Regions from separate parts of the Sinorhizobium mexicanum genome, predicted to be linked through region 3. Evidence: predicted binding sites of a transcription regulator. Region 3 holds the regulator's gene; each other region holds the start of a gene.
What was found. Region 3 encodes HrcA, which represses chaperone genes, less so after heat shock. Its sites were predicted from a motif close to GTTAGCACTCNCNNNNNGNGAGTGCTAAC; they were not measured.

Region 1 (7,175 bases), on a different replicon from region 3:
GCGAGGCGGATGCGAAGACCCGCCGGCTCTGGATCGACGGCAAACCGCCATGGCCTGGCTAGGTCACAAGCGGCACAAGAGAGCTCCAGGTTTGTCGCGGCGCTCCACATGGCGTCGATCTGTTCATCAGCCAGGCCCAGAGCCGCGCCGACCGACGAAATCAGGGTGTGCATCCGATGGAAGTTCGAGGCGCCGACGGCACTCACGTTGGCCGGACCGCTCACACCCTGACCCCTCGGGTTCGGGACGATCAACGCCACTGCCCGAGGCATTCCGGGCTGCTCGCTTGTCTCAAGAGTCGGCGGCGCTCCGCATAGTAACCCGAAATCAGCAGGTCTGGCAGCTTCGCCATCACTTATCGTGCAAACGGGTGAGGCTCATCGGTCCCCCCGAGAATCGCTGAAGCGTCAACAACCTCAGTATTCCCGGACAGGACCGAACGTGTATCTTATTGAAAGCTCCCGGCTAGTCGAGGCAGAATGCCGCTTCAGGCTTTCCTAGAAGTCCATCCCACCGCCCGGAGGGATTGCCGGCGGTGCGTCCTTCTTGGGCTTCTCGGCGATCATCGCTTCGGTGGTAACCAGCAGGCCGGCAATCGAGGCCGCATCCTGAAGCGCGGTACGGACGACCTTGGCCGGGTCGATCACGCCCATCGAGAAGAGGTCGCCGAATTCACCGGTCTGGGCGTTCCAGCCATAGGAGAGTTCCGGCTTCTCGCGCAGCTTGCCCACGATGATCGAGCCTTCCGCACCGGCGTTCTCGGCGATCTGCCGTACCGGAGCCTCAATGGCGCGGCGGACGATGTCGACACCGACCCGCTGATCGTCGTTGGCGGTCTGCACGCCATCTAGGGCCTTGACTGCACGCAGCAGTGCTACGCCGCCACCCGGCAGGATACCTTCCTCGACTGCCGCACGCGTTGCATGAAGCGCATCGTCGACGCGGTCCTTCCGTTCCTTCACTTCGACTTCAGTCAAGCCGCCGACGCGGATGACTGCGACGCCGCCGGCGAGCTTGGCAAGCCGCTCCTGCAGCTTCTCGCGATCATAGTCGGATGTCGTCTCTTCGATCTGCGCCTTGATCTGCGCGATGCGCCCATCAATGTCGGCTTTCGCGCCGGCGCCGTCGATGATCGTGGTGTTCTCCTTCTCGATCGAGACCTTCTTTGCACGGCCGAGCATGTCGAGCGTGACGTTTTCCAGCTTGATGCCGAGGTCCTCGGAGATCACGGTGCCTGCCGTCAGAATTGCTACATCCTCGAGCATGGCCTTACGCCGGTCGCCGAACCCAGGGGCCTTCACGGCCGCGACCTTCAGTCCGCCGCGCAGCTTGTTGACGACGAGTGCGGCCAGCGCTTCTCCTTCGACGTCCTCGGCGATGATGAGAAGCGGCTTACCCGATTGCACGACGGTTTCCAGAACCGGCAGCATCGCCTGCAGGTTGGAGAGCTTCTTTTCATGGATCAAGATGTAGGGATCCTCGAACTCCGCCCGCATCTTGTCCTGGTTCGTTATGAAGTAAGGCGAGATGTAACCCCGGTCGAACTGCATTCCCTCGACCACCTCGAGTTCCGTCTCCGCGGTCTTGGCTTCCTCGACCGTGATCACGCCGTCATTGCCGACCTTCTCCATCGCCTCTGCGAGGTAACGGCCGATCTCCGCGTCACCATTGGCCGAGATAGTGCCGACCTGGGCAATCTCCTCGTTCTTGGAAACGTCGCGCGCGTTGGCTTTCAGCTCGGCGACGAGCGTATCGACGGCGAGGTCGATGCCTCGTTTCAAATCCATCGGGTTCATGCCGGAGGCAACGGCCTTGGCGCCTTCCCTGACGATCGCCTGGGCGAGCACCGTTGCGGTCGTGGTGCCGTCGCCGGCAATGTCGCTCGTTTTCGACGCAACTTCGCGCAGCATCTGCGCGCCCATGTTCTCGAACTTGTCTTCGAGCTCGATCTCCTTCGCCACGGTAACGCCGTCCTTGGTGATGCGTGGCGCGCCGAAGGACTTGTCAATGACGACATTGCGGCCCTTAGGGCCAAGTGTCACCTTGACGGCGTTGGCAAGGGTGTCGACACCGCGCAGCATGCGTTCACGGGCATCGGAATGGAATTTTACTTCTTTGACAGGCATGGTTCACTCCTTCGCTGAACTTTGGTCGGTCGCACGCTCTCAAGCGACTTTCTTATCGGCGCCCAAATCTTCGATGACCCCGAGCACGTCGGCTTCCTTCAGGATGAGCAGGTCCTCGCCATCGACCTTGATCTCCGTGCCTGACCATTTTCCGAAGAGCACGCGATCTCCTACCTTGACGTCGAGCACCACGAGTTGACCCTGCTCGTTGCGAGCGCCCGGACCGACGGCGATCACTTCGCCTTCCTGCGGTTTTTCCTTGGCCGTATCCGGGATGATGATGCCGGCTTTGGTTTTCTCTTCGGACGTGACGCGGCGGATAAGAATGCGATCGTGGAGCGGTTGGAACTTCATGCCTTCCTCCTGGATAAACGGATCGATGAATGCCCTATGCCGGACCAATGGACTCCGTACGGGCAGCCCGTCCCGGCAACTGGCAGTAGTTGATCTGGTTGTGTCGAAAATCGAATTCAAGAGGAGGCGACCAACTTTTTAGCACTCTTCGGTGGAGAGTGCTAAAAAGTGCATTCCGCAAGCGCCGAGTGAGGGATGGCGCACGCGGACGACGACAGGCCCGCACGTTGGACCCGCGTCTGATTCTATCGCGACAACAGCTTAACCGAAGCGCGCTGGCCGCACGCTTCCGCAAGAGTATCCTCCGGCCTGCGCCGAGGATGCAATGTCGAGGGATTTCAAAAAGGGGAGAGCAATACCATCTTCATGGAAGGGCGCCGATGACGAAGCGCACTTTTTGCGAGCAGCGCCTCATCCGCGCGAGAGCTATTGAACGACGAGATCAAGTCCAGGAGCCTCCAGGAGTTCCGGGGCACGCGGCAAACCCATGCGGGACGCCTCCTGGAATAGCATCTCGCGCATCCACTGGCTTGCCGGATCGCTATCGTGAAGGGCCGGCCACTGAACGGCCTCGGTGAGCGGGGGAAGTGGCAGCGGAAGTTCGACGATCCGCAGCGGCATTGTCTTTGCGAAATGCTGCGCCAGCCGCAAGGGCACGGTCCCTATACGCTCGGTCCCCACCAGCATGGGCGGAATCATGCTGAAACCCTGTACGACAACCTCGACACGTCTCTTGAGACCGTGCTCGCGCAAATACCACCCTTCGATGGTGGGTCTCCGCATATTCCCGAATTTGACTGCAACATGCCCCATCGACATGTATCTCTCGAATGTAAGTGGCTCTGACAGTTGCTCGTTCGTCCGGCAGCCGACGCACACGAATTTATCCTCAAACAGTGCTGTGTGAGGATGCGTCGACATGAACACGTCCGGCATAATCAGAAAATCGATGTCGCCGCGCCGGAGAAGCTCCTCGAAGTCGTCGGCGAGTGGCAGACAATCAAAGCTGACTCCGGGAGCTTCTTGCGCCGCACGCTCCACGATCTTTTCAAAGAACACGAGGGTGACGTAATCGGAAAGGATGATCCTGAAGCAACGATCCGACTGGGCCGGGTTAAACGGTTGCCGGGAAACAATGGAGAGCTGGATGTGCAGCAGAGCCTCGCGCACCGCGGAGGCGAGTCCTTCAGCACGCGGTGTTGGAATAAATTCGCGGCCAGCCATTGTAAATAGCTCATCGCGGAAATAGGTGCGTAACCGGGCGACGGCCGCGCTCATCGCTGGCTGGCTCAGGTTGATGCTGCGTGCCGCCGCCGTGAGGTTCCGCTCGGCCATCAGAGCGTCGAGCGCGACGAGCAGATTTAGATCAAGACCCTTGAATCGCATATCTTCATCTATCCATAGCGTGGATGTATGCCATTCCAAACCACCAGTATTCTTAATTAGTAATACAATTGGTTCGAAATCAAGGCGGACGCCGGCAGACTTTCGTAGGGGTCAGCCGACGCGGTCGGATGACTGTTTTGTATCGCGGTTCGCTTCCGGTCCAGCCTTGCAGCGGATCCCGACAAGCCGCCCATGTCCAAAGGGCACACAGCACGGTCTGAGAGACGTTGCTTGAACCTGCGCCTACGCCGGCCGTATCGCTACCTCACGTCGAGCATGGCCGGATAGAGCCTCGGCCGGGCCGTTGCGCGTGACCGAGTTGACCGCGGGGATGATCTTGTCTCCCCAAAGCTCGATTTGCCGGAGCATCGTCTTCTGGTCGAAATCGCCCAACTGGGTCTGAATGGCGATCTGAGACGGTTTCAACACACTAATTTCTTCCAGCAGCCGGTCGATCACCCGATTCACACTGCCGATCGGCAGGTTATCGCGCATACTCTCGAACGACAGGTCCTGTTGCGTCGGGGTTTCCTCAAGCAGATAGCCGTCCCGGCTCTGCTGGCGGCGCTGATGCAACGCTTCAGACAGCCGTCGCTGGAAGCGGGCGTTGTCGAGATAGCTGTTGATCTCCGCCTCGTGGTCGCTGGCAAAGCAGCAGCGTAGCAGCGATATCTTGGCATTCGTGACATTCTTGCTCTCGGAAGCCGCTGCGTTCTCGATGCTTTTGCGCAGCGCACCTAAAGCATCCAAGCCGTCGTGAAATGCTGTGACGAACAAATTGTGGCCCTCGCGATAAGCCCTTCTCATCCTGCGCTCCGACCCGGCCGCGATCCAGATCGGCGGGGTCGGCTTTTGGATGGTGCGCACTGAAATCGCGGTGGGAGGTATTGTCTCATACTGGCCGTCATGCTCGAAGATCTCCTGGTTGAGCCCCTTGAGGAGGATGTCGAGGTATTCCGAAAAGACGGCCGGCGCCTCGTCGACATCGACGCCGAAGCGCTCGAACTCGAACTTCTGGTATCCAGAGCCGACGCCGAGCTCAAGGCGACCATTTGAGACGATATCGGTGAAGCCGACCTCGGAAAGCAGGCGCTGCGGTTGATAGAGCGGCAGTACGCAGACGGCGGTGCCCAGGCGAATTGTAGTCGTCAGGCCGGCACAATGCGCAACCATCATCAAGGGCGACGGCACCAGACTGTAGTTGTTGAAATGGTGCTCGGCGAACCACGCGGTGTTGAAGCCAGCCTGCTCGGAAAGCACCGCCTGTTCGATTGAGTTGCGGATGACTGTGTCGGACGATTGATGATAGCCGCGCTGGGCGGCAAGGATAAATGTCGCGAATTCCATGGCAATTCCTTCGGGTTGCGGAGAGGTTGTCCATCGGGCTGCTCGAGAGGTTCGCGAATGTCGTGGCCGCAATGGGCGATGTTTGCGGCCAACGGTTTTTCGGCAATTCGCCTGCCATTCGCGGTCGCGAGTTCCCTATGCCTGGGATTGTTTCGACGGGCCGCCGCAGCCGCCTAGGGCATAATCGGCAACCACTGGGCGGCCTTCGTTGGCTGTTCCTGATCACGGTCGCCCGCAAATCCGGCGTCGCCAAGACAAGTGCCGCCGTTCACGCAAAGGGTCGAACCGTTGACGTATGAGGCGTCAGGCGAAGCCAGGAAGAATGTTGCGTCAGCCATTTCTTCCGGCTTTCCTATCCCGGCCACTGGAATACTCGGCCGAAACCCTTTCGGCGCGATGCTGCCGACGTTTGCGGACTGGGCGACGGCCGGCGTGCTGGTGTGGCCCGACATGACGGCGGCTGTTCGAATGCCAACGGGCCCGAGTTCGGCCGCCATGCACCTCGTCAGGATTTCGATCCCCGCTTGGGATGCTTCATAGGCGTGGCGCGGCGCGAAGGGCAGAAAGGTGTGGGTCGTGCCGACATTCAGGATCACGCCGCCGGCGCGCATCGTCTTGATCGCTTCACGCGCGCAGATGAAGGCGCCGGTGAGATTGACATCCAGGACGCGTTTGATCTCATCTGTTGTTTGTTGGAGGCCTGGGACAAAACTGTCGACCACAACAGTAGCGTTGACGAGGACGTCTAGCCTGGCGAAGCGCACTCGCAGCTCCTCGAACAGCGCCACCACGTCACTCTCGACGGCAACGTCCACGGATTTCGCCATATGCTTGCCACCGAGAGAGCCGGCGAGCTTTGCCGCTGCGGCACCATCTTTATCAACAATGACGACAGTATCGCCGTTTGCGGCAAAACGGCGAGCGACGGCCGCGCCTATACCGTTCGCCCCGCCTGTCACAAGCACGACTCGCGCACCGACGTGTCCGGCCGGGCCGAAGAGTTCGGCTCTTGGCGTCCCATCCGCCGACAGGTTCGCATTACCCGGCTGGTTGAAGGACGTCCAACCACCGTCAACGGTCAGCACCGAACCGTTGATGTAATCCGCGTCCCGGCTAGCCAGAAACCGCACCGTCCGGGCGATCTCGTCGGCATGCGCCATCCGCCCCATCGGCACGCGTCGGCGAACAGCGGCGAGATCCGCCGCGCCGGCGCGTTCCAGTTGCTCGACCATCGGCGTGTGCACATAGCCCGGCGCTACCGCCGCCACGCGGATGCCGCGCGGCGCCAACTCGCACGCCAAAGATTTCGTGATCGAGATCAGGCCCGCTTTGGAGGCGGCGTAGGCGTTGCGTTTGGGATTGCCTACCACGCCCGCCAGCGAGGCCACGTTGACGATGACAGCGCCAGGCTCCAACCGCCGTGCCGCTTCCCGCGCCATGACGTAAGGCCCGATCAGGTTTACTGCCAAGACGCGTCGGAAAGCGTCGACATTGGTGTCGACGGTCGCATCCATGCTAGGCCCGACAGCCGCGTTATTGACGACCACGTCGATGCGCGCGAACTGTGTTTCGACCCGGTTATAAAGCGCAACAATATCCTCCTCTCGCGAGACATCGAACTCAAGTCCGAGATGCGGGAGGCCGAGACCGCGGGCAAATTCAAGGATGCCGCTGCCCGGGAGGTCTACGGCGACGACAGTGCCTCCGTCCGCGGCAAAAGCATTGACCAGGGCACGGCCGATTCCACCTGCAGCGCCTGTAATGATGACGACGCGCTCTGCTTGCTTCATGAGATACGTTCTCCTGACCAGCGTTGGCGATTTCAGGGTAAGGACCGCGTCGCGGTACAGCAGCCCGTGGTGGTGACGACCAGCTCCGCCCCGGTTCGACGCAGCGCGTTCCAGCCCAGCAGCGATTGCCTCACTTTCTCGCTCTTGGAGGGGTGCGGTGTTTCCTAAGCGC
Region 2 (7,175 bases), 430 kb from region 3:
TCACCCTTCGCGCGACCGGCGCGCAAGGACGGAGCGTGGCGGGTGACGAGAACGCCAATCAGTCCGGCGGCGATGACCACCAAAGGAAACGGCAGGGCAAAGGCAAAAAGGGCGAGAAAGGCCAGCACTGCGAGGAACCGGTCAAAACCGGTTTTGAGTGCCCTCCGGCCGAGCCGAACCAGGGCTTCGACCACGATCGCAAGCACGGCCGCCTTCAGGCCATAAAAGAGGCTGACCAGCCAATCCGTTTGCTGGAATAGTGCGTAGGCAGAAGAGAGCGCAAGAATAACGAAAAAGCCCGGGATCACGAAAAGGGTGCCTGCGACCACGCCACCGCGTGTGCCATGCAGCAGCCAGCCGACATAGGTCGCAAGCTGCTGCGCCTCGGGACCCGGCAGCAGCATGCAGTAGTTCAGGGCGTGCAGGAAACGGCTTTCCGATATCCAGCGGCGCTCTTCCACCAGTTCGCGATGCATGAGGGCGATCTGTCCTGCCGGCCCGCCGAAGCTCAACAGTCCGATCTTGGCCCAGACCTTCACCGCCTCGGCAAAGGAAGGGTGGGCGGGCACGCGGCCCGCCGCCATTTTTTCGTTCACGTCCGCTTCCCCTTGCCGCCGTGCGAGACCCAATCATGCTTCTCCTGGGTGGCGTCGCGCGCCCAGCGGTAAAGCGCATCGTAAAGCGTCATGCCCGCTTCAAGCTGCTCGAGGTCGTCGGAATACATCCGGGAAAGCCCCAGCGAGACAGCCAGAAGGCCTGCCGCTTCCGGTTCGAGATCGTGTCTGTCGGTATCGGCTCCCCGCACGATCCGCGCGACATGTTCAAGGGCTGGGAAGGAAAGGCGGAACTCCTTTACCATCGTATCGAAGGTGCAGTCCTCGCCGCGATGGCTCCAGAACACCCCTTCGATATCGAAGGGCGTCGCGCCGAAACGCTCGCCGACCGCCTCGACTTCGGCCGCAGTGACGTAGAGAAAAGTGGCACGCGGGTCGACGAAACGGCGGATCAGCCATGGGCAGGCGATGCGATCGATCTTCGGCCGGGACCGGGTGACCCATAAAGAGCCGCCCGACGGATCGGCGTTCGGCAGGCTTGCGACCGGAACGAGCGGCAACTCCGCCTCGCGCCATGCATCGATGCCGCCTTCCAGTGTCTCGGCCATGGCGCCTGCATGCCTCAACCAGGCCGCGACACCCTCGCTGAGTTTACCGCCGTGCCGACAGAGCGCGACGACGTTGTGTCCGCGATAGTGCTCCGCCCATTGCTGAACCCCGGCATGGGCGCGGTGGAAGGAGCCGGGCACGAGATGGGGATCGGCGGCGAAGTCGTCGTCGTCACGCACATCGATGATTACCGGGGCCTTCGCGGTTCCGAGGAGTCTGACCAATTTTTCTGAGGAAATGGAATTGAACGAGGCCATTGTTTACGTCCTTTAGATGGTTGCTATTGGACGCGAAATTCCGGCATGGCGCCTCGTGGGGCATTCGCTCACCCCATGTGATTGTTAAACAAAAAAGCCCGCCGCCTGTCAACGATCGCGAAGTAGCAAAAAATCTCTCGGCCGATCCTTGACTCGTTCAGCGCACGGTCCTATTTCGGCGACGCTGGCACTCGTGAGACATGAGTGCTAACACCATCCACCGGGTCGATGAACGATCCGCAATGTCATTTGATCGAGGGATTAGACAATGGCAAGCACCAACTTCCGTCCGCTGCACGACCGCGTTGTCGTCCGCCGCGTCGAGTCTGAGGAAAAGACCAAGGGCGGCATCATCATTCCGGACACCGCAAAGGAAAAGCCGCAAGAAGGCGAAATCGTGGCGGTCGGTTCGGGCGCCCGTGACGAAAGCGGCAAGGTTGTTCCGCTCGATGTCAAGGCTGGCGACCGCGTCCTGTTCGGCAAGTGGTCCGGCACCGAAGTCAAGATCAACGGCGAAGACCTTCTGATCATGAAGGAAGCCGACATCATGGGCATCATCGGCTGATCGGCCGGCACCCTCCAACTTCCGTAATTTGAAACCGGGCCCGTCCCGGAATTTCGAAACCAGGAGCTTTCAAAAATGGCAGCTAAAGAAGTCAAGTTCGGCCGTACCGCGCGCGAAAAAATGCTGCGCGGCGTCGACATCCTCGCCGATGCAGTCAAGGTAACGCTCGGCCCGAAGGGTCGTAACGTCGTTATCGACAAGTCCTTCGGCGCTCCGCGCATCACCAAGGACGGCGTTTCGGTCGCCAAGGAAATCGAACTCGAAGACAAGTTCGAGAACATGGGCGCCCAGATGGTCCGCGAAGTCGCTTCGAAGACCAACGACATTGCCGGCGACGGCACGACCACTGCGACCGTTCTCGCCCAGGCGATCGTTCGCGAAGGCGCCAAGGCAGTTGCTGCCGGCATGAACCCGATGGACCTGAAGCGCGGCATCGACCTCGCCGTCGCCGAAGTCGTCAAGGACCTCCTCGCCAAGGCGAAGAAGATCAACACCTCGGACGAAGTTGCCCAGGTCGGCACGATCTCCGCAAACGGTGAAAAGCAGATCGGCCTCGACATTGCTGAAGCGATGCAGAAGGTCGGCAACGAAGGCGTCATCACGGTTGAAGAAGCCAAGACCGCCGAAACCGAACTCGAAGTCGTCGAAGGCATGCAGTTCGACCGCGGCTACCTGTCGCCCTACTTCGTCACCAACCCGGAAAAGATGGTCGCCGACCTCGAAGACGCTTTCGTTCTCCTGCACGAGAAGAAGCTCTCGAACCTCCAGGCCATGCTCCCGGTTCTCGAAGCCGTCGTCCAGACCGGCAAGCCGCTCCTCATCATCGCTGAAGACGTCGAAGGCGAAGCGCTCGCAACGCTCGTCGTCAACAAGCTGCGTGGCGGCCTGAAGATTGCCGCCGTCAAGGCTCCGGGCTTCGGCGACCGCCGCAAGGCCATGCTCGAAGACATCGCCATCCTGACGGGCGGCACCGTGATCTCCGAAGACCTCGGCATCAAGCTCGAAAGCGTCACGCTCGACATGCTCGGCCGCGCGAAGAAGGTTTCGATCTCCAAGGAAAACACGACGATCGTCGACGGCGCCGGCCAGAAGGCCGACATCGAAGGCCGCGTCGCCCAGATCAAGGCCCAGATCGAAGAAACCACCTCCGACTACGACCGCGAGAAGCTGCAGGAACGCCTGGCTAAGCTCGCTGGCGGCGTTGCCGTCATCCGCGTCGGCGGTGCGACGGAAGTCGAAGTGAAGGAAAAGAAGGACCGCATCGACGACGCCCTCAACGCGACGCGCGCTGCCGTTCAGGAAGGCATCGTACCGGGCGGCGGCGTTGCCCTGCTGCGCTCCTCCGTCAAGATCACCGCCAAGGGTGAAAACGACGACCAGGACGCCGGCGTCAACATCGTTCGCCGCGCTCTGCAGGCTCCGGCCCGCCAGATCGCAGAGAACGCTGGTGATGAAGCCTCGATCGTTGTCGGCAAGATCCTCGAAAAGAACACCGACGACTTCGGCTACAACGCACAGACCGGCGAATATGGCGACATGATCGCCATGGGCATCATCGACCCGGTCAAGGTCGTTCGCACCGCCCTGCAGGACGCAGCTTCGGTTGCTTCGCTGCTGATCACCACCGAAGCCATGATCGCCGAGCTGCCGAAGAAGGACGCTCCGGCAATGCCGGGCGGCATGGGCGGCATGGGTGGAATGGACATGATGTGATAAGGCGCAAGCCTTAGCACATCGATGTTTTCGATTCAGGAACGGAAAGGGCGGCTTGAAAGCCGCCCTTTTTGCTTTTGTCAAACTAACGGTACATCTCGAACAAGGCGCGTGCGAAAAAGACGCGGCAGCCCAAAACGGTGCAAAAAACCGTTGAAGTTGCAAAAAAACGAACTATAACAACGCCCCAAGTGAACGCCAGATTCACGAGAGACCGGAAGCAGACACAAACTGGACGAGCATTTTGCTGAATTTCGATGCTGGCTTGTGTACCCGGCTCTCGCAGAGAACATCATCACCAAAGCTTATAGATATTTGATCGCAATATAGCCGACCTACTTGCGAAATGACTTCGCTTGGCGGGCTGTCATTTTCCACGTCGGACTTGTCGACAAAAGATGAGCATGCCCACGAGTGGCCTGGCCCTCGGGATAAGCAGCAGCGAGCGGTCTTTGTTGGAATGCGTCTGTCCGGATTCAGGTACGGACGGTTCGCTACAGCATGTTTCCTAAATCGTAGTCGATTTGAGGAAACATGCAGCAATTCAAAGGGCTACAGCGTCCTTTGCGCGTCGGATAAGACGCACGGTGCTGTAGAGCATATTCTGGAGCAGTCCGTGTTTAAGATCGCAAGAACAAATTCGCTCTCCTCCGGCGTGCACCGGTTGCCGCATCAGGACATACCTGCGCAATTCTGCGTTTCCGAGGGCTGGTCCGGCGACCTCACCACAGGCCTCTTCGTCCTCGGCGACAAGGCCGCAGCGATTCACGGTCTGCGTGACAGCGAATGCGGTTTGCTCAATTTCGTCCGCTGTTACGATTCGGCCGATCGCAATCACGTGCTCGAGCTTTTCGAGCAGGCGGCAACCACCTCCTCGACCTTCTGCTTTTCCACCACGATCATCCTCGAAACGGGGCAGAGGCAGCCGCTCTTCTGCATCGGCGAATCCTCTGGCCTCGAAGAGCGCTACTCGGGCTCGATGCTGGGGGTCTTCTTCTTCCCGCGCTTTCTGATCGAGGGTGCACAGGCGGCGTTGAGGCAGTAGGTCATTTCACTGTCTCGTTGAAACAGCGAAATGACCTGACTCTTCGACACCATTGCAGGCTTGACGTTGCACGCTTCCCCTGCTGCCTATGGCCGGCCGACGCCCTCGCGTCAAGCGACGGCGGCTTGTACCCGCGTGCCCGCGACTGCAGCGATCGGTGCTGGTCGCCCGAGCAGGTAGCCCTGCGCCTCGTCACACCCCTCTGCTTGAAGGATGTCGAGCTGGGTTTGCGTTTCGACGCCTTCCGCGAGGACTGGAACGGAAAGGCTTTGTCCGAGGGCGAGGATGGCCCGGACAATCGCCTTGGCCTGGGGGCTGCCTTCGACCTCCCACATGAAGCTCTTGTCGAGCTTGATCTTGTCGAAGGGGAACGACCGCAATGTCTCGAGCGACGAGTAACCGGTGCCGAAATCATCGATGGCGATGGTGACACCGAGTTCCTTGATCTGGCGGAGCGTCAGCAGCGCGCGCTCCTTGTCATCGATGATGGTGGACTCGGTGATTTCCAGTTCGAGTCGCCTCGGGCTGAGCCCGGTTTCCGCGAGCACCTGTTGGACGAGGCTGACGATGTCGCCATTGGCCAACTGCACCGGCGAGATATTGACGGCAATCTTATGTTGGCTGTCCCATCCGGCCGCCTCGCGGCAGGCCTCGCGCAGGACCCATTCACCGATCGGCAGGATCGCCCCGCACTCTTCGGCCAGCGGAATGAATTCGTTCGGCGGGACCATGCCGCGTTCGGGGTGGTGCCAGCGCAGCAGCACTTCATAGCCGGTGACATCGCCGGTCATCACCGATTTCTGCACCTGATAGTGAAGCGCCAGCTGCCTCTTCTCGACGGCATCCCAGAGATCGTTGGCGAGGGCCCGGCGCTTGCGCGCCGCCTCGTCCATCGAGACCTCGTAGAAGCAGACCGCCTGGTTCAATGCCGCCTTGGCGCGATACATGGCTAGATCGGCATTGTTGATCAGCGTGTCGGCGGTTTCGGCGTCCTGCGGATAGATCGCGACGCCCATGCTGCCGCCGGATTTCAGCTCGAAATCGCCGAAGCGCATTTCCTCATGCAGGCAATTTTCAATGCGCCGCAGGAAGTCATGGAGTTCAGCAAGTTCCTCGAAGCGCTTCACCGCCGCAAATTCATCGCCGCCGAAACGGGCAACGAACTCACCCTCCTGAAGAAGCGCTTTCATCCGCTGCGCGATCGTAACCAGCACGAAGTCGCCCGCAGCGTGTCCGTGCAAATCGTTGACTTCCTTGAACTTGTTCAGGTCTAGGCCGATGACGGCCACCTTGCGCGAGAACCAGGCAGCGGCATCGAGCTCCTCCTCCAGGTAGCTGTTGAACTGCAACCGATTGGGTAGCCCCGTCAGGCTGTCGTGTCGGGCGAGGAACGAAATCTGCTCTTCCGAGTCCAGTCGCTCGGTAATGTCCTCATAGGTGGAAACCCAGCCGCCGTCCGGCAGCATGCGGTGTTTCGTCAGGATCGAACGCCCATTCGGCAGCTTCTCGACAAGATCGGCTCCGCCCATGCCGACAATGTCGATGCGGTGTTTCTGATAGGCCGCATCAGCCTTGGCCTTGGCGACCGCCGGGTCGGGATAGGCACGAGCAAACGCCCGATCGAGAATTTCCCGGAATGTCAGTCCCTCGCCGGCCATCGATGCGGACAGATTGAAGATCTCGAGGCAACGCCTGTTCGAAATCAGCAGGCGGTCTGCCCTGTCGAACAGGCATATGCCCTGCGTCATATTCTCCAGCGCAATGTCGAGATTCTTGCTGACCTCAGCGATGCGGTCGGCATTTGCCTTTTCCTTGGTGATGTCCTTGGCGATCTTGATGAAGCCGGCATGGCGTCCGGCTTCATCAATGATCGGTTCGATCACCACATGCGCCCAGAAGCGCGTGCCATCCTTGCGGTAGCGCCAGCCTTCCGCTTCGTATTTCCTGTCGAGGAGGGCGAGGTGCAGCGCCTGTTGCGGCACGTTGGCCTGCCTTTCATCCGGTGCGTAGAAGCAGGCAAAATTCTTGCCGATGATCTCCTCAGCCGTGTACCCCTTGTTCGCCTCGGCGCCGGCATTCCAGCTGGTCACATGGCCATCAATGTCGAGCATGCAGATCGCGTAGTCCTTGACGCTTCGGACGAAGCGGGAAAACTCCCTCTCCGAGGCGGTCGCCAGAATTTCCGCCTGACGGGCGAACCCGGCGGCAATCAGAACGATCGACAGCAGGAAGAATGCTGTTCCCGCAACGACGAAGGCCAAGAGATGCGGCTGCATCATGCCTACGCCCGTCTCGGCCACCGGGCCTGCTTCGATCGTCACCGCGGCCATCGCGGTAAAATGCAACACCACGATGCCAAGCGTCATCGCAGATGTCGCAAGCAACTTGGCCCTGAGCGGCTGGTCGCCGCGGGCGACCGCAAAAAGCGCTGC
Region 3 (7,175 bases):
TCGCCGGATCCATCAGCGAAGGCGTGCCGCCGCCCATGAAAATGCTGGTGACCGTCCGCGGACCGGAGAGTTCGCGGGCTTCCGCCATTTCCCGCAGGAAGGCCGTGACGAAGCGCGGCTGGTCGACAGGCTGATGGCGGACATGGCTGTTGAAATCGCAATAGGGGCACTTCGCCGCGCAAAACGGCCAGTGCACATAGACCCCGAAGCCGGGGTCCATGCCGTCACCGATCACCGAGAACGCGGTCACATGCATCGTCTTTATCTTTCAGGCGCCGAGGCAGGTTTCGGCGAACAGCTTGAAGGCGCGGGCGCGGTGCGAAAGGGCTTGGCTGTCGCCCGGCTTCCAGCCGTGCTTCTCTTCCGCGGTCATCTCGCCAAAGGTGGTGTCGTAGCCTTTCGGTTGAAAGACGGGGTCATAGCCGAAACCGCTCGTTCCGCGCGGCGGCCAGACGACCTGGCCTTCGACCTCGCCGCGGAAGAGCTCGACATGGCCATCCGGCCACGCGAGGCAGAGCACGGAGACGAAGCGTGCGGTTCGGCTCTCGGGCGTCATCGCGCCCTTCTCGTTGAGCGCCCTTTCCACCTTTTCCATCGCCATGGCAAAGTCGCGGCTACCGTCTTCGCGCTCGGCCCAGTTGGCCGTGTAGACGCCCGGCGCGCCATCGAGGGCATCGATCGCGAGACCGGAATCGTCCGAAAGCGCCGGCAGACCGGAGGCCCTTGCGGAGGCGAGCGCCTTGATTGTCGCGTTTGCCTCGAACGTCGTGCCGGTTTCCTCCGGCTCGACGAAATTGAGATCGGCGGCCGATTTCGCCTCGAAGCCGAGCGGACCGATCAGGTCGCGGATTTCGCGGATCTTGCCGGCATTGTGGCTCGCGACGACGAGCGCCTTGTCATCCAGTTTGCGCATTCTTTCTGTTCCATTCCGGCGGCTGCAGCCGCATTCAATCAATCGCCCAAAGGCCCGGCTCCGCGCATTCCAGGCTGTTGCCGGCCGGATCGCGGAAGTAGAAGGAGCGGGCACCGTTGGGCCAGCGGATATCCGCTTCGATCGCAACCCCGGCGGCTTCGAGCTTCTCCTTCCACGCGTCGAGCGCCTGTGCTGCGACCCGGAAGCACATGTGTCCCTTGCCCGTCGTCCCGTGCGGCGGCACCGGGAGCCCTCCCGCCGCAGGCGGCTTGACCGTCTCGGCGGGATTGAAGATCAGGAGTATGCCTGCGCCGCAGCGGAAGAACACGTGCCGATTGCCGGCGCGGGTGACCCGCTGCAAGCCGAGCACGGTGCCATAGAAGGCCTCGGCGCGGTCGAGATCCTCCGCGTAGAGCGCAGTTTCGAGAATACCTTCCAGCGCCGGGGTCAAATCTCGTCCTTTCGATCAGCCAGCGATTGCCTGCTTCTGCAGCGCAATGAGCTCGGCGATGCCGTTCTTGGCGAGTGACATCAGGCTTGCGAATTCCTCTTCGCTGAAAGGCTTGCCCTCGGCCGTTCCCTGGATCTCGACGAGGCCACCGCTGCCGGTCATGACGAAATTGGCATCCGTCTCGGCGGCGGAGTCTTCGAGATAGTCGAGGTCGATCACCGCCTGGTTGGCGAAGATGCCGCAGGAAATGGCAGCGACGTGGTCCTTGAGCACCCGCTCGACCTTGACCATGTTGCGCGCCTCCATCCACTTCAGACAGTCGTGGAGCGCGATCCAGGCCCCGGTAATCGAGGCCGTGCGCGTGCCGCCATCCGCCTGGATGACATCGCAATCGACCGAAATCTGGCGTTCGCCGAGCGCCGGCAGATCGACGACGGCTCTCAGCGACCGTCCGATCAGCCGCTGGATCTCCTGCGTGCGGCCGCTCTGCTTTCCGCTTGCCGCCTCGCGTTTCATCCGCTCGCCGGTCGCACGCGGCAGCATGCCGTATTCGGCCGTGACCCATCCCTTGCCGCCGTTGCGCAGCCATGCGGGGACCTTCTCCTCGAGGCTCGCGGTGCACAGCACATGCGTGTCGCCGAAGCGCACGAGGCAGGAACCTTCCGCATGCTTGGAAAAATTGCGCTCGAAGGAAACCTTGCGCATTTGGTCGGTTTTTCTGCCGGATGGCCGCATCGTCAACTCCTATTTTCTCTGCTGAGCCTTCTAGAGCATGGCGAACGCAAAGGGAACCGGCAGATATCGGCTGGGGGGATCGATTTTTCCCTTTTGCCATTGCCTGCGCGGGCCACTATATTTCCGCTGGATAGGAAAGACTGCTGCACGGAGTGACATGGTACTGCGCAATTCTGAAGCGAAGGAGATCGCGGCGGCGCTGGATGAGCGTTCCGGTGAAATCTTTCGCCGCATTGTGGAGACCTACCTGGAGAGCGGCGAGCCGCTCGGGTCTCGCAACCTTTCGAGGCTGCTGCCGATGTCGCTTTCGCCGGCTTCCGTGCGCAACGTGATGAGCGACCTCGAGCATCTCGGTCTCATCTATTCGCCCCATGTCAGCGCCGGCCGCCTTCCGACTCAAACGGGTCTGCGTTTCTTCGTCGACGCTTTCATGCAGGTCGGCAATCTTTCCGCGGAGGAGCGCGCCTCGATCGAACGCCAGGTCCGCCGGGGCGACCGGGACCAGCCGGTCGAGAGTCTGCTCACGGAGGCGAGCCAGATGCTTTCGGGCATGTCGCGCGGCGCTGGCCTCGTCATCACCACCAAGAGCGATCCGGTGCTGAAGCACGTCGAATTCATCCGGCTGGCGCCGACCAAGGCGTTGGCCGTTCTCGTCGGCGAACATGACCAGGTCGAAAACCGCATCATCGAGCTGCCGGCGGGCGTCACAAGCGCGCAACTGACCGAGGCCGCCAATTTCTTGAATGCCCATCTTGGCGGGCAAACCATCGCCGAGGTGCGCGCGCAACTGCAAAAGGTCAAGGCGACCGTACGCGGCGAACTCGATCTCCTGTCGCAGGACCTCGTCGAGCGAGGGCTTGCGATCTGGTCCGGCAGCGAGGGCGACGAAAAGCCGACGCGCCTTATCGTTCGCGGCCGTGCCAACCTGCTCGAGGGGCTGGAAGGGGCCGAGGATATCGACCGCGTTCGGATGCTTTTCGACGACCTCGAAAAGAAGGACAGCCTGATCGAACTGCTCGACCTCGCCGAGAGCGGCCCAGGGGTGCGCATCTTCATCGGATCGGAAAACAAGCTCTTTTCGCTCTCCGGCTCGTCGTTGATCGTCGCGCCTTATCGCGACAGCGATGACCGCATCGTCGGTGCCGTCGGCGTCATCGGCCCGACCCGGCTCAACTATTCGCGCATCGTCCCCATGGTCGATTACACCGCGCAGCTCATGTCGCGCCTGTCACGCTGAAGCGGCAATTACCGAGTAGCGGCATTCCGCCCTTGATTTTTCGCCCCCAAACCTCGATATCGGCTTCAAATCCAGACACCACCAGATCGAGCAACGCGACTTGCGCTTGCTTGGCGATGTCGAAGACAAAGTGAGATATTGCGGAGAACGTCATGACCGACGACACGAACAAACACGGACCTGAGGCGACTGCGGCAGAAGAACCTACAAACACCGCTGCGCCGGAGGCTGGGGAAGCGGTTGAGACTCCCGCGCACGCACCGGATCCGCTGGAGCTCGCCAAGGCGGAGAATGCGGACCTGCGCGACAAGTACCTGCGCCTGGCCGCCGAGATGGACAATCTGCGCCGTCGCACCGAGCGTGACGTCAAGGATGCCAAGGCCTATTCCGTCGCCGGTTTCGCGCGCGACATGCTGGCCGTGTCCGACAACCTGCGCCGCGCCCTCGATGCCATCCCGGCCGAAGCGAAGGAAGCCGGTGAAGCGGGTCTCAATGCCCTGATCGAAGGCGTGGAAATGACCGAGCGCTCGATGCTCGCGGCACTGGAGCGTCATGGTGTGAAGAAGCTCGAGCCGGTCGGTCAGAAATTCGACCCGAATTTCCATCAGGCAATGTTTGAAGTTCCGAACGCTGAGGTTCCGAACAACACGGTCGTCCAGGTCATCCAGGCGGGCTACGTCATCGGCGAGCGCGTGCTGCGCCCGGCCATGGTCGGCGTTTCCAAGGGTGGCCCGAAGGCTGCCGCGACTGAAAACGGGACGCCGTCGGCCTGACGCTGCCAACACGGCAAAGGGAAATTGAAACGCCACGCCTCTCTTCGGAGGCGTGGCGTTTCCTCATTTGGCCGACCCGCCAGAGCGGGATGAGGTAAAGTGTGGGCGGTTTTCCGCCCGCATCCCGCTCGACCTTATCAGAATCGACAAGCTCTAGGCAAAGAGCTGCCGGAGATGATCGTTGAGGAAGCGGCCTTCGGGATCGACCCGGGCGCGCAGCGCGCGAAAATCGCCGGCGCGCGGATAGAGCGCCGTTACGTCCTCGGCACCAAGGAAGTGCATTTTGCCCCAATGCGGTCGGGAGCCGTACTGGCGCAGGTTCGTGTCGACGTCCTTCAGGTACTCCCAGTAGTCGGTGCCGGGCTCGCCCGAGACCGACAGCGTGATCGAATCCTGCTGATAGAACGGGCTGATCCAGCCGGAATCGCCTGCCGTGAAGCGATATTCGATCGGATAGATGCAGGTCGGATGCTTTTCGAGCATTAGCTTTCGCACCGCCCGGACGGCATCCTTGCCGTGGGCGACCGGGACCGCGTATTCGAGTTCGTGGAAGTTGGGTATGTATTCGATCGGGTAGATTTCGGAGGAATAGGCGATTTTTTCGAACGTCTGCTCCATTGGCGGCCGGTCGGTGATGTCGATCACCTTCATCTCGCAGACATCGGAAGTCTTGCTGGTGGTCGAGACCGATGACGTGTCCGGCAGGCAATAGCAATGCCGGCTTTCGGGCACCGGGCACCAGAAGAAGCCGAAATGGCGGTGCTTGGCGGCAAGCTCGTCGTGCTGCTCCATGCACTCGTCGAAGTCGCAGCGCCAGAGTTTTTCATGCAGGTTGTAGGCGTCCATCGTCTGGAGGGTGATTTCGGAGATCACCCCGAGCATGCCGACGGAGACACGCGCGGCTTCCAGCAGGTCGGGCGTCGTCTCGTCGACGACGAGAACGCTGCCGTCGGGCTGGACGAGCCGCATGCCGACGATCTGCGATGCCATGTTGCCGAGTTTGGCGCCGGTGCCGTGCGTGCCTGTCGTCAGCGCGCCGGCAAGGGCCTGGCTGTCGATGTCGCCCTGGTTGATGAGTGAAAGCCCGCTCGATTTCAACACTTTGCCAAGCTGGTTGATCGTCGTCCCCGCCCTGACGGAGACCCGCTTGCCTGCCTGGTCGATGTTGACCACGCCTTGCATGCCGGAAAGGGTGAGCAGGAGCCCGCTCGTTGCGACCACAGGGGTGAACGAGTGGCCGGAACCGGCGCAGCGCACATTGAGCCCCTGGGCGGTTGCCTCCCGGACCATTTCAGCGAGCGCTGCTTCGCTCTCCGGCGCGCCCTTGTGGCGCACGATGCATGATTGGTTTCCGACCCAGTTGCGCCAGTGGCCGCCCGCCTGCAGCATTCCCGTCTCTCCCTCTTTCAGACTGCCGTGAAGCAATTGTCGACGAACAGATGCGTACCATTAACGAAGCTCGCCTCGTCGCTCGCGAGGAACAGCGCGGCGTTTGCAACCTCCATCGGGTCGCACATCCGCCCCTGTTGGGCGGCGATCGCCGCCTCGGACACGTCGACGCCGTATTTGCTCAGGCCCGCAATCTCGCGCTTGCCGTGGTCGGTCGCGATGAAGCCGGGGCAGACGGCATTGCAGCGGATGCCCCGGTCGCGGAATTCGACGGCGATCGCACGGGCGAACATGTGGCACGCGCCCTTGGTGGTGTCATAGAGCACCTCCATCGGCGTGGCCGCGACGGCGGAGATCGACGAGGTGCAGACGATGCTGCCGCCGCCCGCCTTGAGCATGCCGGGGAGAACCGCCTTGGTCATCAGGAACATGCTCTTGACGTTCACCGCCATCAACCGGTCCCACTCCTCCTCTTCCGTTTCGAGAAACGGGCCGACCGCAAGAATGCCGGCATGGTTGAAGAGCACGGTGATCGGACCAAAGGCGCTCTCGACGGCATCGACCGCGGCGGTGACCTCCGCGGACACGGATACATCGGCGGCGGCGAAGACGGCTTCGCCGCCCTCGGCACGAATGGCTGCCGCCACTTCTTGGCCCTTGCTCTTCGGCAGGTCGACGATGCCGACCTTGGCGCCTTCGCGGGCAAAGAGTTGTGACGCGGCCAGCCCGCATCCGCCGGCGCCACCGCTGATAAGGGCAATCTTGCCAGAAAGCCTGCCTGTCATCACGCCTCCCCTTTTCCGCCCGCCCGAGCCCGGCGCTGCAGGCGGGCCCATCATCGCATGTTTCGGGAATTATTGTTGACGAAGCGGGGGCTGTCGATATCCCATGGGGGATACGGGCGAGGGGGAACGCTTAGAGCGATGCTGGCAAGGGAATCGGCTGACATCTCCGCAATGATCAGGTTTATCGGAACGCCCGATTTCGGCGTGGCGCTTGACACCATGCTGCGCGCGGTCGCCGCTTTCGACCTGTCGGTCGTTTTCGCCTTTCCCTACGACGCGCGCCCAATCCTGCTGCACGACGGCTACACGCATGGGGTCTCGCCGCAAGCGTTACAGGCCTATCTTGGCGGCGCCTATCTGCTCGATCCGTTCTACGTCGCCTGCAACAACGGCCAGCCGGCAGGTCTGTGGCGGATGCGAGAGCTTGCGCCCGACCGGTTCTTCCGGTCGAACTTTTCGTCGTCGAGCGAGGTGCATCCCTGCGTGTCCATGGAGTCCGGATCATTGATCGAGGAGGTGGGCTTCGTCGTCCCGCTCGAAGACGGGATGCAGGCGACCTATTCGCTGATGCGCTGCCGCGATGGAGCGCCATTCAGTGATCAGGAACTGGAGCGGCTGAGGCTCTACGAGCCGATCGTGCGAGAAGCGATCCGGTCGAACTGGCGTCAAAGGGGCATGGCGATCGCAAGCGCGACAGGAGCCGGCTCCGACGCCATGGAGGGGGCCTTCGAGAGTCTTTGCGCCGACCGGCTCACCAGGCAGCAGCGTACGATCGTCCGGCTGATCCTGCGTGGCCACAGCAATGTCTCGATCGGGAAGACGATGAACATCGCCGAAGGCACGGTGCGGATCCACCGCAAGAACATCTATCGCCGCCTCGGCATTTCCGGCC

Region 1: the regulator HrcA is predicted to act here: its motif matches at 2,618-2,646, upstream of groES (co-chaperone GroES).
Region 2: the regulator HrcA is predicted to act here: its motif matches at 1,604-1,632, upstream of groES (co-chaperone GroES).

What each region holds. Positions count from the first base shown of each region.
Region 1 is NZ_CP041240.1:295,188-302,362, forward strand. It holds gene groL (chaperonin GroEL) at 498-2,126, opposite strand; gene groES (co-chaperone GroES) at 2,166-2,480, opposite strand; gene nodD2 (transcriptional regulator NodD2) at 2,907-3,866, opposite strand; gene FKV68_RS23475 (LLM class flavin-dependent oxidoreductase) at 4,110-5,213, opposite strand; gene FKV68_RS23480 (SDR family oxidoreductase) at 5,387-7,003, opposite strand; gene FKV68_RS23485 (nuclear transport factor 2 family protein) at 7,134-7,175, opposite strand, start outside.
Region 2 is NZ_CP041238.1:913,631-920,805, reverse strand. It holds gene chrA (chromate efflux transporter) at 1-584, opposite strand, end outside; gene FKV68_RS04295 (chromate resistance protein ChrB domain-containing protein) at 593-1,420, opposite strand; gene groES (co-chaperone GroES) at 1,689-1,985, shown strand; gene groL (chaperonin GroEL) at 2,061-3,698, shown strand; gene FKV68_RS04280 (hypothetical protein) at 4,315-4,743, shown strand; gene FKV68_RS04275 (bifunctional diguanylate cyclase/phosphodiesterase) at 4,854-7,175, opposite strand, start outside.
Region 3 is NZ_CP041238.1:481,210-488,384, forward strand. It holds gene hemW (radical SAM family heme chaperone HemW) at 1-256, opposite strand, end outside; gene rdgB (RdgB/HAM1 family non-canonical purine NTP pyrophosphatase) at 269-913, opposite strand; gene FKV68_RS02260 (VOC family protein) at 948-1,364, opposite strand; gene rph (ribonuclease PH) at 1,380-2,099, opposite strand; gene hrcA (heat-inducible transcriptional repressor HrcA) at 2,257-3,336, shown strand; gene FKV68_RS02275 (hypothetical protein) at 3,314-3,490, opposite strand; gene grpE (nucleotide exchange factor GrpE) at 3,489-4,109, shown strand; gene FKV68_RS02285 (D-arabinono-1,4-lactone oxidase) at 4,263-5,498, opposite strand; gene FKV68_RS02290 (SDR family NAD(P)-dependent oxidoreductase) at 5,516-6,283, opposite strand; gene FKV68_RS02295 (helix-turn-helix domain-containing protein) at 6,455-7,175, shown strand, end outside.